3 regions of the Mesorhizobium sp. M0184 genome follow, and region 1 is predicted to be linked to each of the others. Evidence: predicted binding sites of a transcription regulator. Region 1 holds the regulator's gene; each other region holds the start of a gene.

Evidence for each region. The regulator HrcA, encoded in region 1, represses chaperone genes, less so after heat shock. The targets are predictions, from matches to a motif close to GTTAGCACTCNCNNNNNGNGAGTGCTAAC.
Region 2: the regulator HrcA is predicted to act here: its motif matches at 1,719-1,747, upstream of NKJ23_RS08030 (co-chaperone GroES).
Region 3: the regulator HrcA is predicted to act here: its motif matches at 2,244-2,272, upstream of NKJ23_RS05485 (co-chaperone GroES).

Annotation. Positions count from the first base shown of each region.
Region 1 covers NZ_JAMYSZ010000030.1:47,463-51,553, reverse strand. The annotation lists gene rdgB (RdgB/HAM1 family non-canonical purine NTP pyrophosphatase) at 1-583, opposite strand, end outside; gene NKJ23_RS27540 (VOC family protein) at 583-993, opposite strand; gene rph (ribonuclease PH) at 1,026-1,742, opposite strand; gene hrcA (heat-inducible transcriptional repressor HrcA) at 1,889-3,001, shown strand; gene NKJ23_RS27525 (hypothetical protein) at 3,038-3,235, shown strand; gene NKJ23_RS27520 (PQQ-dependent sugar dehydrogenase) at 3,335-4,091, shown strand, end outside.
Region 2 covers NZ_JAMYSZ010000004.1:237,966-242,056, reverse strand. The annotation lists gene NKJ23_RS08055 (DUF3168 domain-containing protein) at 1-249, opposite strand, end outside; gene NKJ23_RS08050 (hypothetical protein) at 477-731, shown strand; gene NKJ23_RS08045 (hypothetical protein) at 807-956, opposite strand; gene NKJ23_RS08040 (DUF1488 family protein) at 1,018-1,284, opposite strand; gene NKJ23_RS08035 (hypothetical protein) at 1,281-1,553, opposite strand; gene NKJ23_RS08030 (co-chaperone GroES) at 1,799-2,137, shown strand; gene groL (chaperonin GroEL) at 2,238-3,857, shown strand; gene NKJ23_RS08020 (hypothetical protein) at 3,940-4,091, shown strand, end outside.
Region 3 covers NZ_JAMYSZ010000003.1:92,271-96,361, forward strand. The annotation lists gene NKJ23_RS05475 (hypothetical protein) at 1-42, opposite strand, end outside; gene groL (chaperonin GroEL) at 85-1,716, opposite strand; gene NKJ23_RS05485 (co-chaperone GroES) at 1,774-2,088, opposite strand; gene NKJ23_RS05490 (usg protein) at 2,427-2,696, shown strand; gene NKJ23_RS05495 (DUF982 domain-containing protein) at 2,782-3,075, opposite strand; gene NKJ23_RS05500 (hypothetical protein) at 3,213-3,425, opposite strand; gene NKJ23_RS05505 (Hsp20 family protein) at 3,770-4,091, shown strand, end outside.

The sequences.
Region 1 (4,091 bases):
TCCAGCCATGCTTTTCCTCCGCGCTCATCTCGCCGAAGGTCTTTTCGAACCCATCGGGCAAGAACACCGGATCGTAGCCGAAGCCGAGCTCGCCGCGCGGCGGCCATACCAGCGTGCCCTCGACCTCACCGCGAAAATATTCCGCCTGGCCATCGGGGAAGGCCAGGCAGATGACCGCGACAAAGCGGCCCTTGCGCTGGGCAGGCGTGATCGCGCCAACTTCTTGCAAGGCCACTTCCGTGCGCTGCATGGCCATGCCGAAGTCGCGGGAGCCGTCCGGCGTCTCGGCCCAGTTGGCGGTGTAGACGCCGGGTGCGCCGTCGAGCGCATCGACACACAGGCCGGAATCGTCCGACAGCGCCGGCAATCCAGTGGCCTTGGCGGCGGCCAAGGCTTTTATGAGGGCGTTCTGCTCGAAAGTGGTGCCGGTCTCGTCCGGCTCCGGCAAGCCGTATTCCTTTGCAGACTTCGCTTCTATGCCGAATGGCGCCATCAGATCGGCGAATTCCCGCAATTTACCGGCGTTATGGCTGGCGACGACGATCTTGTGCCCGTCAAGCGAATGAACAGTTGGCGAATGCATCAGATGCCCCAGATTCTTGGCTCGGCGAATTCGATCGAATTGCCCGATGGGTCGCGAATATAGATCGAGCGGCCGCCCTGCGGCCATTCGAACTCGCTTTCGATGGCGATTTTCTTCGCCTCAAGATGCGCTTTCCAGCGTGGGATTTCATCCGCGCTTGCGGCGAAGCAAAGATGGCCCTGGCCGACCGCGCCATGCGGCGGTACTTTGAGCTTGGCGTCGGCCGGCGGCGGCACTTTGGTCGCCTCGGCATTGAACATAAGCAGCACGCTGTCGCCGCAGCGGAAGAAGAGATGCCTGCCATCGACCTTGCCGAGCAGATCGAGCCCGAGCACGCCCGAATAGAACCGTTCCGCGGCAGCAAGGTCCGTCACGTAGAGTGCTGATTCCAGGATTGCAGAAGGAGTCACAGGATCGCCAATCTCATCAATATTGACCGCAGCTAAGCCACCGCCATTTGCTGCAAGCTGACCAGGCGCTGAATACCTTTCTTGGCGAGCCCCATCAGCGCCGCGAACTGCTCTTCCGAGAACGGCTCGCCCTCGGCCGTGCCTTGGATCTCGACGATGCCGCCCTTGCCGGTCATGACGAAATTGGCGTCGGTGCCGGCCGAGGAATCCTCGATATAGTCGAGGTCGATGACCGGCTGGCCATCATGGATGCCGCAGGAGATCGCCGCAACGTGATCCTTCAGCACCTTGCCCAGGCTCGCCATCTGGCGGGTTTCCATCCAGCGCAGGCAGTCGTAGAGCGCCACCCAGCCGCCGGTGATCGAAGCGGTGCGCGTGCCGCCGTCGGCCTGGATCACGTCGCAGTCGACGGTGATCTGCTGCTCGCCGAGCGCCTGCAGATCGACCACGGCGCGCAGGGAGCGGCCGATCAGCCGCTGGATTTCCAGCGTGCGGCCGCCTTGTTTGCCGGCCGAAGCCTCGCGGCGCATGCGCTCGCCGGTCGAACGCGGCAGCATGCCGTATTCCGCCGTCACCCAGCCCTTGCCGGAGTTGCGCATCCAGCCCGGCACCTTTTCCTCCAGGCTGGCCGTACACAGCACATGCGTGTCGCCGAACTTCACCAGGCACGAGCCTTCCGCATGCTTGGAGACGCCGCGCTCGAAGGAGATGGGGCGCATTTCGTCGAATTGGCGTTTGGAAGGGCGCATTCAGGCTTCTTTCTTTCTTCGGAATCTTGGCCGGGGAATCTTGGCCGGCTTGTAGCCGCACGGGGCGTGAGGCGCAAAGGAAAATGGACCGGTTGCGCCGACACCGCGGAAGTCTATATCTTCGGGGCGGAGGTTTTTGGCTCGAAATGACAAAGGCAGTCGATCCCGGTTTGCAGTCGCACGTGCTCCCGTCGCACGCGCTGCAATCGCCCGCGCTTCAATCGCTCGACATGCGTTCGCGCGACATCTTCCGGCGCATCGTCGATTCCTATCTGAGGGATGGCGAGCCGGTCGGTTCGCGCAGCCTGTCGCGCATCCTGCCGTCGTCGCTGTCGCCGGCCACCATCCGCAACGTGATGAGCGACCTTGAGCATCTCGGCCTGATCTATGCGCCGCACATTTCGGCTGGCCGGCTGCCGACCCAGGCAGGCCTGCGCTTCTTCGTCGATGCTTTCATGGAACTTGGTGACCTCTCCGACGAGGAGCGCCGCACCATCGAGGCCCAGGTGCGCGCCTCCGGCTCGGGCGCGACGCTGGAGCATATGCTGACCGAGGCCAGCCAGATGCTGTCCGGCATGTCGCGCGGCGCCGGCCTCGTGCTCGCCGCCAAGAATGAGGTGGCGCTTAAGCACATCGAATTCATCCAGCTCGAGCCGACCAAGGCGCTGGCAGTGCTGGTCTCGCAGAACGGCGACGTCGAAAATCGCGTCATCGATCTGCCCGCCGGCATCACCATCTCGCAATTGCACGAAGCCTCCAACTTCCTCAACGCCCATATCCGCGGTCGCACCCTGGCCGAGGCGCGGGTCGAGATCGCCCGCATCAAGGAAGAGACCAGGGCAGCCCTCGACACGCTGTCGCAGGATCTGGTCGAGAAGGGCCTGGCGGTCTGGGCAGGCGCTGAAAGCGGCGTGCCTGGGCGGCTTATCGTGCGCGGCCGCGCCAATCTCCTCGAAAACGTCACTGCCCAGGCCGACATAGAATTGCTGCGGCATCTGTTTGAGGATCTGGAGACGCAGGATGGGCTGATCCAGCTTCTCGACCTCGCCGAGGCAGGCCCAGGCGTGCGCATATTCATCGGTTCGGAAAACAAGCTGTTTTCGCTGTCTGGCTCCTCGCTGGTGGTGGCACCCTATCGCGACAAGGACGCGCGCGTCGTCGGTGCGCTCGGCGTCATCGGGCCGACGCGGCTGAATTATGCGCGCATAGTACCGATGGTCGACTATACCGCGCAGCTGATTTCGCGCATGCTGAGCTAGGAGCCGCCGCGGGCCTGCCGCAAGGAGGAGAAAAGAATGGCGCTGGAATCGTTCAAGGCCCAGATCAGTCTGCTGCTCGAAGAAATGATCAACCAGCCAGAGGATCAGCACGAGGTGCAAGAGCAGTTGCGCGAGAAGCTGCAAGAGATGCGGGCGATGGGTTTGCCGCTGCCGGCCGATCTGGTCGCGCTGGAAAAGCGCCTCGACGACGACTTTTACGCCTCTGGCAACTGAACGGGTTCGGCTTCAAATCCTCGTGTGCTGGACGGCCGCTTGGAACGATCAATACCTGATGCCGTTTGCCCTGTTCGAGGCGAATCCCGGAGGACGTTGATGATCCGATCTGGCGGCTTTGCGGCCGTTGCCGCTGCCCTCCTTGTTGCGACACCGGCAGCCGCCCAGCAGGCGGACCAGAATGTGCTCAAAGGCGAAGCCGCGTTTGGCGATTGGCACGCCGACAGGCCTGGCGTCCGACGCCTGATTGGGCCGCGAGACATGCCGGCAGCCGACCCCGCCCAATCCGCTTCGAACGGCGCCGGCGTGGCGGAACGGCCCGAAAGCGCCAAGCCAGAATTGCCGTCGGGCTTTTCGGCTGAAATGATCGCATCCGGCATCGTCAATCCACGTGTCGTGCGCGTCGCTCCGAATGGCGACCTGTTTGTTGCCAACAGCCATGCCGACCAAATACGCGTCTATCGTCTCGCCGAGGGCAGCGCCAAGCCCATCGAGAAAGCGATCTTCGCCAAGGGGCTCAATTATCCCTACGGCATCGCCTTCTATCCGCCAGGAGACAAACCGCAATGGGTTTATGTCGCGAACAGCGACAGCATCGTCCGCTTCCCCTATCGCGATGGCGACCTGAAGACATCCGGCAAACCAGAAACCATTGTCGCCCAAATCCCGTCGGGTGGTCACACGACCCGCGACATCGCCTTCTCGCAGGACGGCAAAACGCTTTATTTGTCGGTTGGCTCCGCCTCGAACGTCGCCGAGGATATAGGCAAGGAGCCGGATAGCGGCCTCGACGCCTGGGCCAAATCAAAGCCGCTCGGGGCGGCCTGGGGCTCCGAGGACGGCCGTGCCGATGTGC
Region 2 (4,091 bases), on a different contig from region 1:
GATGTCATTGGTTTCCTTGCTGGCCTCTGATTTCGACCAGACATGCAACGTCAGCAACTGTTCTGCGTCGTTCTCCATCCCCGTTGCCCCATCGTAGACGCTGGTGCGGCCGAAGGTCATGTGGGGGAACGCAACATTTTCCGGCGCATGGTCGAACAATCTTGCATCGCCCAGTGCCGCCGACAGGTGGGGATCGCCGTTCACTGCCTCGAATATGGCCCTCTGCAATTCGACGGCCGGCGCGGTCATCGTCTTTCCCTTCGCCCGTCGCGTCGACCTCCCGGCTGCGTAGCTGCGTTGCATGAAGGCATCCCGGCAAAGCGCGAATCAGCGCGTCTCATGCGGATTATGAACCTTCGTGACCTCGGGAATAAGCCTGCTCCTGGAACCGGCGACGTTTCGCATCACGGACGCCCTTTAGGGTGATGCCAACCCGCGAATTCATTTGCATGCATGGAGTTTGAAAGAACGGTGCTATGAAGATGTCTGGTTTCCAAACATTCGAGGTCGGTTTCGTGCGCGAGCCATCGCTGCTGCCTGTTTTCGGAAAGCTTGGGGTCAAGGCGCCGCCGGTCGCGATTGCGGCGACGACTATGTCGATGACCATCAAGAGCTTGGTGAGCCGCACTCGGGAGATGCTCTCGGAGCACGGTAGCCTGGCCTTGAAACTGTCCGTCGTTTTGTGGACGGAGCTTGTCCTAGCGGCAGTATTCTTAATCGCCCAGGCCTGACCGAGATCGCCCAGGCCTGATCGAGCGACATTCATCGATCGGGCGGAAACCAAAGGACGCCAGGATGGCAAACCGCTACGCACTGCGCATGGAGCATCCCCACAGCTGGACCGTCTCGACGTCTTCACCGGCCAGCCGGTCGAGCTCAAGCATCAGCTCATGGTTGGCATGAATACGCGCGATGCAGACGCGATGGTCGACCGGCTGGAACAGTCGCGACGTCAAGCGGCGAGCCAAGGCGGACCGCAAGTCCTGAGCAACCGTCCTGTGAGCGATCTGGAAGGATCTAGCGAAAATCGGCTGCAGTCAGCACGTACATGCTCCTGCGGGTACGGGCATAGGCATTCCTGGCGACGTCATGAATTGAGCTGGAAGCCGTGTCGAAGGCCGCCAGATAGGTAGCTTCTGAAGCCGCCGTTCCCGGCTGCATCTTGGAAATGGCATCGGTTGCGACAGAGAAGGAAATCTGGAACATGCCGTCATGGCCAACGAAGCGAATGCGTTTGCTTGCCTCGTCGTAGCTGCGGCTGGGGTTGGGAAATGTCAGGCTCATGATTTGGCCTCCGTCGATGCAGATACGGCCTTCTTGACTGTCCGCGACGCCCGCTTCTTCTTTGGTGCGACCGGATTCAGAGCTTCCGCCGCGCGGTCCGCCTCTTCCTTGGCCAGTCGCAATTCCCTCAGCCTTGCCGTTTTGATGCTCCTCGCCTTGGCCTCCGAGAGATATTCGGCAGTTGCTTTGTTCCGCTCCGCCGTCTTCTTCTGATTTTCCATGAAGCGAGCCTGAGCTTTTTCCATGATGTTCTGATTGCCTTCGGCCATCGGTAAAATCTCCCTTGAAGCGAAAGTCATGAATGTGAACTTCATCGTAAAATAGGTGTTCAAAGACAGAAATTCAATTTCATTAATATTCCGCAAGACCCGAACACCAGGGCATGACCAGGCAAGATAATACGTTCAATATTTTATATGCCCTATGAATATTTTTTTGGCACTCCTATCAATCGAGTGCCAAGGCGCCTATAGAGAGGGGGCGGCCGCCTAAGCCGGCCCCAGAAAGAGTCCCCATGAAATTCCGGCCACTCCACGATCGCGTCGTCATTCGGCGCGCCGAAAGCGACACCAAATCCAAGGGCGGCATCATCATCCCCGACAATGCCAAGGAAAAACCGCAGGAAGGCGAAGTGATCGCTGTCGGGCCGGGCGCGCGGGACGAAAGCGGCGCGCTGATCCCGCTCGACGTCAAGGCCGGCGACCTCATTCTTTTCGGCAAATGGTCCGGCACCGAGGTCAAGATAGACGGCGAGGACCTTCTGATCATGAAGGAGGCCGACATCATGGGCATCATCGAAAAAAGCGAGATGGGCATCATCGGCAAGACCGTGGCTGCCAAGAAGGCCGCCTGATTGGAAGGCCCGCGCGCCCTCCCGCGCGCGCAAAGGACGCTCCGAGCTTTGATTCAGGCGCTGCAAGCGCCTTGCCACGACAACCGAACCGGAAAAGATCATGTCTGCCAAGGAAATCAAATTCTCCACCGACGCGCGTGACCGCATGCTGCGCGGCGTCGAAATCCTCAACAACGCCGTCAAGGTGACGCTCGGCCCCAAAGGCCGCAACGTCATCATCGACAAGGCCTACGGCGCGCCGCGCATCACCAAGGACGGGGTGGCCGTGGCAAAGGAAATCGAGCTTTCCGACAAGTTCGAAAACATGGGCGCACAGATGGTGCGCGAAGTGGCCTCGAAAACCAACGACCTCGCCGGCGACGGCACCACCACCGCCACAGTGCTTGCCGCTTCCATCCTGCGCGAGGGCGCCAAATTCGTTGCCGCCGGCATGAACCCGATGGACCTCAAGCGCGGCATCGACCTTGCCGTCAGCGCCGTCGTCCAGGAAATCCAGGCGCGCGCCAAGAAGGTCAAGTCCTCAGGCGAGATCGCGCAGGTCGGCACCATTGCCGCCAATGGCGACACCAGCGTCGGCGCCATGATCGCCAAGGCGATGGACAAGGTCGGCAATGACGGCGTCATCACCGTCGAGGAGGCCAAGACCGCCGAAACCGAACTAGACGTCGTCGAAGGCATGCAGTTCGACCGCGGCTATCTCTCGCCCTATTTCGTCACCAATGCCGAGAAGATGCGCGCCGAGCTGGAAGACCCTTACGTCCTCATCCACGAAAAGAAGCTCGGAAATCTACAGGCGCTGCTGCCCATCCTCGAAGCCGTGGTGCAAAGCGGCAGGCCGCTGTTGATCATCTCCGAGGACGTCGAGGGCGAAGCGTTGGCAACGCTGGTCGTCAACAAGCTGCGCGGCGGCCTCAAGGTAGCGGCCGTCAAGGCGCCTGGCTTCGGTGACCGCCGCAAGGCGATGCTAGAAGACATCGCCGTGCTCACCGCCGGACAGATGATTTCCGAGGATCTCGGCATCAAGCTGGAGAACATCACCATAGACATGCTCGGCCGCGCCAAGCGCGTGCTGATCGAGAAGGACACCACCACGATCATCGACGGCGCCGGCGAGAAGACCACCATCCAGGCGCGCGTCCAGCAGATCAAGGCGCAGATCGAGGAAACCACTTCCGACTATGACAAGGAGAAGCTGCAGGAACGTCTCGCCAAGCTGGCGGGCGGCGTTGCCGTCATCCGCGTCGGCGGCGCGACCGAATCCGAGGTCAAGGAAAAGAAGGACCGCATCGACGATGCGCTGAACGCCACGCGCGCGGCCGTCGAAGAAGGCATCGTTCCCGGCGGCGGCGTCGCGTTGCTGCGCGCCAAGGCTGTGCTGAACGGGCTGACCGGAGCCAATGCCGATGTGACGGCGGGCATTTCGATCGTGTCGAGAGCGCTCGAAGCGCCAATCCGGCAGATCGCCGAGAATTCCGGCGTCGAAGGTTCGATCGTCATCGGCAAGCTCGCCGACGGCAAGGACCACAATCAGGGCTTCGATGCCCAGAACGAGGTCTATGTCGACATGATCAAGGCCGGCATCGTCGACCCCGCGAAGGTGGTGCGGACGGCACTGCAGGACGCGGGCTCCATTGCGGCGCTCCTGATCACTGCGGAAGCCATGATCACCGACGTTTCGGCCAAGGACGCCGCTGCTTCGACCGGCGGCATGGGCTATTGACCAGCAGCTGCCCGAAACAAGCCTGAAAAGACAGCCGCCGGGGTTCTTCCCCGGCGCGCCCCATCGGCAAGGAGATCGATCCATGATCGCATTCGTCCCGAAGCCAAAGGCAGCGGCGAAGACCAAAGTGGCCGAGGAAAGCCGCTTCGATCGCATTCGCAGGCTTGCCGACAGGCACAGGAAAGCCGACGCCGGCATGGTAGGCCGCGACCCGAAAAAGATCGCAGACAAGCG
Region 3 (4,091 bases), on a different contig from region 1:
AAGCAGGTCGTTGCGGCGGGCGAAGGCGACGAAGGTGGACACGGTCCATCTGCCGTTTCGAAGTCGCGCTTTGGAAGCCTGGCCTTAGAAGTCCATGCCGCCACCGCCGGGCATCGGAGGCATGGGCGTTTCCTTCTTCGGCTTCTCTGCCACCATCGCCTCGGTCGTCACCAGCAGGCCGGCGACGGAAGCGGCGCCCTGGAGAGCAGTGCGCACGACCTTGGCCGGGTCGATGACGCCTTGACTGTAGAGGTCGCCGAACTCGTTGGTCTGGGCGTTCCAGCCATAGCCGAAGTCGGTCGTCTCGCGCAGCTTGCCGACGATGATCGAACCTTCCGCACCGGCATTCTCGGCGATCTGGCGCACCGGGGCCTCGATCGCGCGACGCACGATCTCGACGCCGGTCTTCTGGTCGGGATTGTCGACCTCGATATTGTCGAGCGCCTTCGCCGCCCTCAGCAGCGCCACGCCGCCGCCGGGCAGGATACCCTCCTCGACCGCCGCGCGTGTGGCGTGCATGGCATCGTCGACGCGATCCTTGCGCTCCTTGACCTCGACCTCGGTCAAGCCGCCGACGCGGATGACGGCGACACCGCCAGCGAGCTTGGCCAGCCGCTCCTGCAGCTTCTCGCGGTCGTAGTCGGAGGTGGTTTCCTCGATCTGGGCCTTGATCTGGCTGATGCGCGCCTGGATTTCATCCTTGCGGCCGGCACCGTCGACGATGGTGGTGTTCTCCTTCTCGATCAGCACCTTCTTGGCGCGGCCGAGCATCTCCAGCGTGACGTTCTCGAGCTTGATGCCGAGGTCTTCCGAGATCGCCGTGCCGCCGGTCAGGATGGCGATGTCTTCGAGCATGGCCTTGCGGCGGTCACCAAAGCCCGGCGCCTTGACGGCTGCAACCTTCAGGCCGCCCCGCAATTTGTTGACGACCAGCGTCGCCAGCGCCTCGCCTTCGACGTCCTCGGCAATGATCAGCAGCGGCTTGCCGGATTGCACGGCGGCTTCGAGCACGGGAAGCATGGCCTGGAGGTTGGAGAGCTTCTTCTCGTGGATCAGCACATAGGGTTCTTCGAGCTCGACGCGCATCTTATCCTGGTTGGTGATGAAATATGGCGAGAGATAGCCGCGGTCGAACTGCATGCCTTCGACCACTTCCAACTCGGTCTCGGCGGTCTTGGCTTCCTCGACAGTGATGACGCCCTCATTGCCGACCTTTTCCATCGCCTCTGCGAGGAAGCGGCCGATCTCGGCATCGCCATTGGCAGAGATGGCGCCGACCTGAGCGATTTCGTCGTTCCTGGTCACCTTGCGGGCATTGGCCTTCAGTTCGGCGATGATTGCTTCGACCGCCTTGTCGATGCCGCGCTTCAGGTCCATCGGGTTCATGCCGGCAGCAACCGCCTTGGCGCCTTCCTGGACGATCGACTGCGCCAGAATCGTCGCGGTCGTGGTGCCGTCGCCGGCGGTATCGCTGGTCTTCGAGGCGACCTCGCGCACCATCTGCGCGCCCATGTTCTCGAACTTGTCCTCAAGCTCGATCTCTTTCGCCACCGTCACGCCGTCCTTGGTGATGCGCGGCGCGCCGAACGATTTGTCCAAGACAACGTTGCGGCCCTTGGGACCGAGCGTCACCTTCACCGCATTGGCGAGGATGTCGACGCCGCGCAACATCTTCTCGCGCGCTTCGGTATGAAATTTCACATCTTTGGCAGCCATTGGAACACTCCTCGATAGGCAGCTTTTCGTTGACTGGAATGCTTGTTCAGGCCCCCCTCAGGCAGCCTTCTTCATCTCGCCCGTGGCTTCGATCACACCCAGCACGTCGCTCTCTTTCATGATGAGCAGATCCTCGCCATTGAGTTTGATCTCGGTGCCGGACCATTTGCCGAACAGAATGCGGTCGCCGACCTTGACGTCGAGCGGCTGCAACTGGCCGCTGTCGTCGCGCGCGCCGGGGCCGGCGGCGATGACCTCGCCCTCCTGCGGCTTCTCCTTGGCGGTGTCGGGGATGATGATGCCGCCCGCGGTCTTTTCGTCGACCTCGATGCGGCGGACCAGGATACGGTCATGCAATGGACGGAACGCCATGTCGTTCTCCTCTCTGGACAAACAGATTTTCGAACATCCTCCTGACCGGACCGGCAATATCGGCCCGGCACGGGGTGCGCGACCCCTTCATCAGGCATCGCGCGCATACGAACTAGTCGCGCTTTTTTCAGCTTTCAAGAGGATCATGCAAAAATTTTAGCACTCGACGCCTGAGAGTGCCAATACGCTGTAATTGTTAGCACATTCGCCGTTTCCGGCGCGATGACCCGGCCGGATTTCCAAATCTGTCCGTCTCCTGAGCCGCTTGCGGCGGCTGGAACCTATGTGGAAGGCGAGGCGTTTTGCAGACGGAGGTTCATTGGGAAAGGAAGGATTGCATGATCAGCAGGGACTTTCAGCTCCAGATGCAAGGGTTTGGCCTCACCACGGCGGAGATCCACTACCGCCTGCCCGATCATCGAAGCCTTCTGCAGCTCTACATCTGGCAGGAATACGATATTGCCCCCGATTTCCCGACGCTGAAGCATTTCCTCGATTTCTGGGAGCGCGAGATCGAAGGCCCGCTGCATTCGGTGCGCGTCGCCCATCATCACCTGATCCAGCCCTCCGAATGGCGGGCCGTAAACGGCATTATTACCGTCCACTGAGGAGCAAGCCGATCTGCCGCTAGACAGCGGACAAAGTCTCCGAAGCGGGGGAAAGGCAGCTGCCTCTCCCCACTTGTTTTGGATCTCACAATATCGGAGGGGGGTCCGGACTAGCCGGCGCGGTCGACAGGCTTGCGGGCCGATGCGAGCAATCGGGCCTTGCGCGCCGCCCGGACGAAGGCCTTGCGCGCATCACGCCGGTACGCCAACCGTCGAGCGCGTCGCGGCAGGTCCGATAGGCGGCGCGCCAACTCCGGCTGCGTGCACGGTCCGGCCACTGCTGGCGCATGCATTCGATGGCTTCCCAACTGCTGGCGACCTTGCGCTCGCTGGATTGGAATTTCAACGTGATCGGCTCGGCAAAGCGGACGTCGTCCATCACCTCCTCCTTGTTTTCTGATCGTCTTCTTGTTTGAGCAAGCAACGTTATGCTGGCGGCACCGGCGGCCGGCCGGCGCCGCTGAAGGACATGGTTCGTCTCTCTGCGCGGTTCAAGAGCATCGCGGCGACAGCCGGTTATTCCTCCTCGTCCGGCCCTTGCAGCAGTTCGATCAGCGTCGCTACTCTTGCCGTCGGCAGCGGTCGGCCCTCGTTCACCAACGCCTCGTCGGCGGCGATCCAGGCCAGGGCCTCGCGCAATTCCTGGACCGTCCCGTCCGTCGCCGCAATGTCGGCGATCACGGCTTCGTCGACCGGGCCCAGCACAGAAATGATCTCGTCGCGTGTCATGGTCAGCTCCATCTGCGGGTGCCGGGAACGGGCCCGGCAACACAAGAAATCTGGGTCTTGACCTGCTGCAGACAATAACCGGCCGGGGAAGTCAGCGTTGGCAATTGAAATCAAACAGGCAATCTCCTGCCGGACATCTCGCCGCAAAAAGGGGGATTGGCAGCCTCGCCGAGCCGACCGAAAACGGCCCGAAAAACCGGCAAAGCGAAAGCCACCGGGTCTTGACTTGCGGCGGACAATAACCAGATCGAAGGCACCGGTCGCCGAAATGGGGCCGGCGAAACCAGGGAGCGCCAGCTCTTTGGCGCTCCTCGTATCTATGTTGCTCGATGGAGGATGTAGCTATGAGAACCGCATTCGACTTTTCCCCGCTCTATCGGTCGAGCATCGGCTTCGACCGCGTCTTCAACCTGCTGGAAAATGCTCCGCAGGCTTTCGACGCCTGGCCGCCCTATGACATCGCGCGCAGCGGCGAGAACAACTACCGCGTCACCATCGCCGTCGCTGGCTTTTCCGAGGACGACCTCGAAATCACCCATGAACCCAACCTCCTGATTGTCTCCGGCCAGCACAAGGAGCCGGATAACGCGGAGTATCTGCATCGTGGCCTCGCCGCACGGCCCTTTACCCGCCGTTTCGAGCTTGCTGATCACGTCAAGGTCGCAG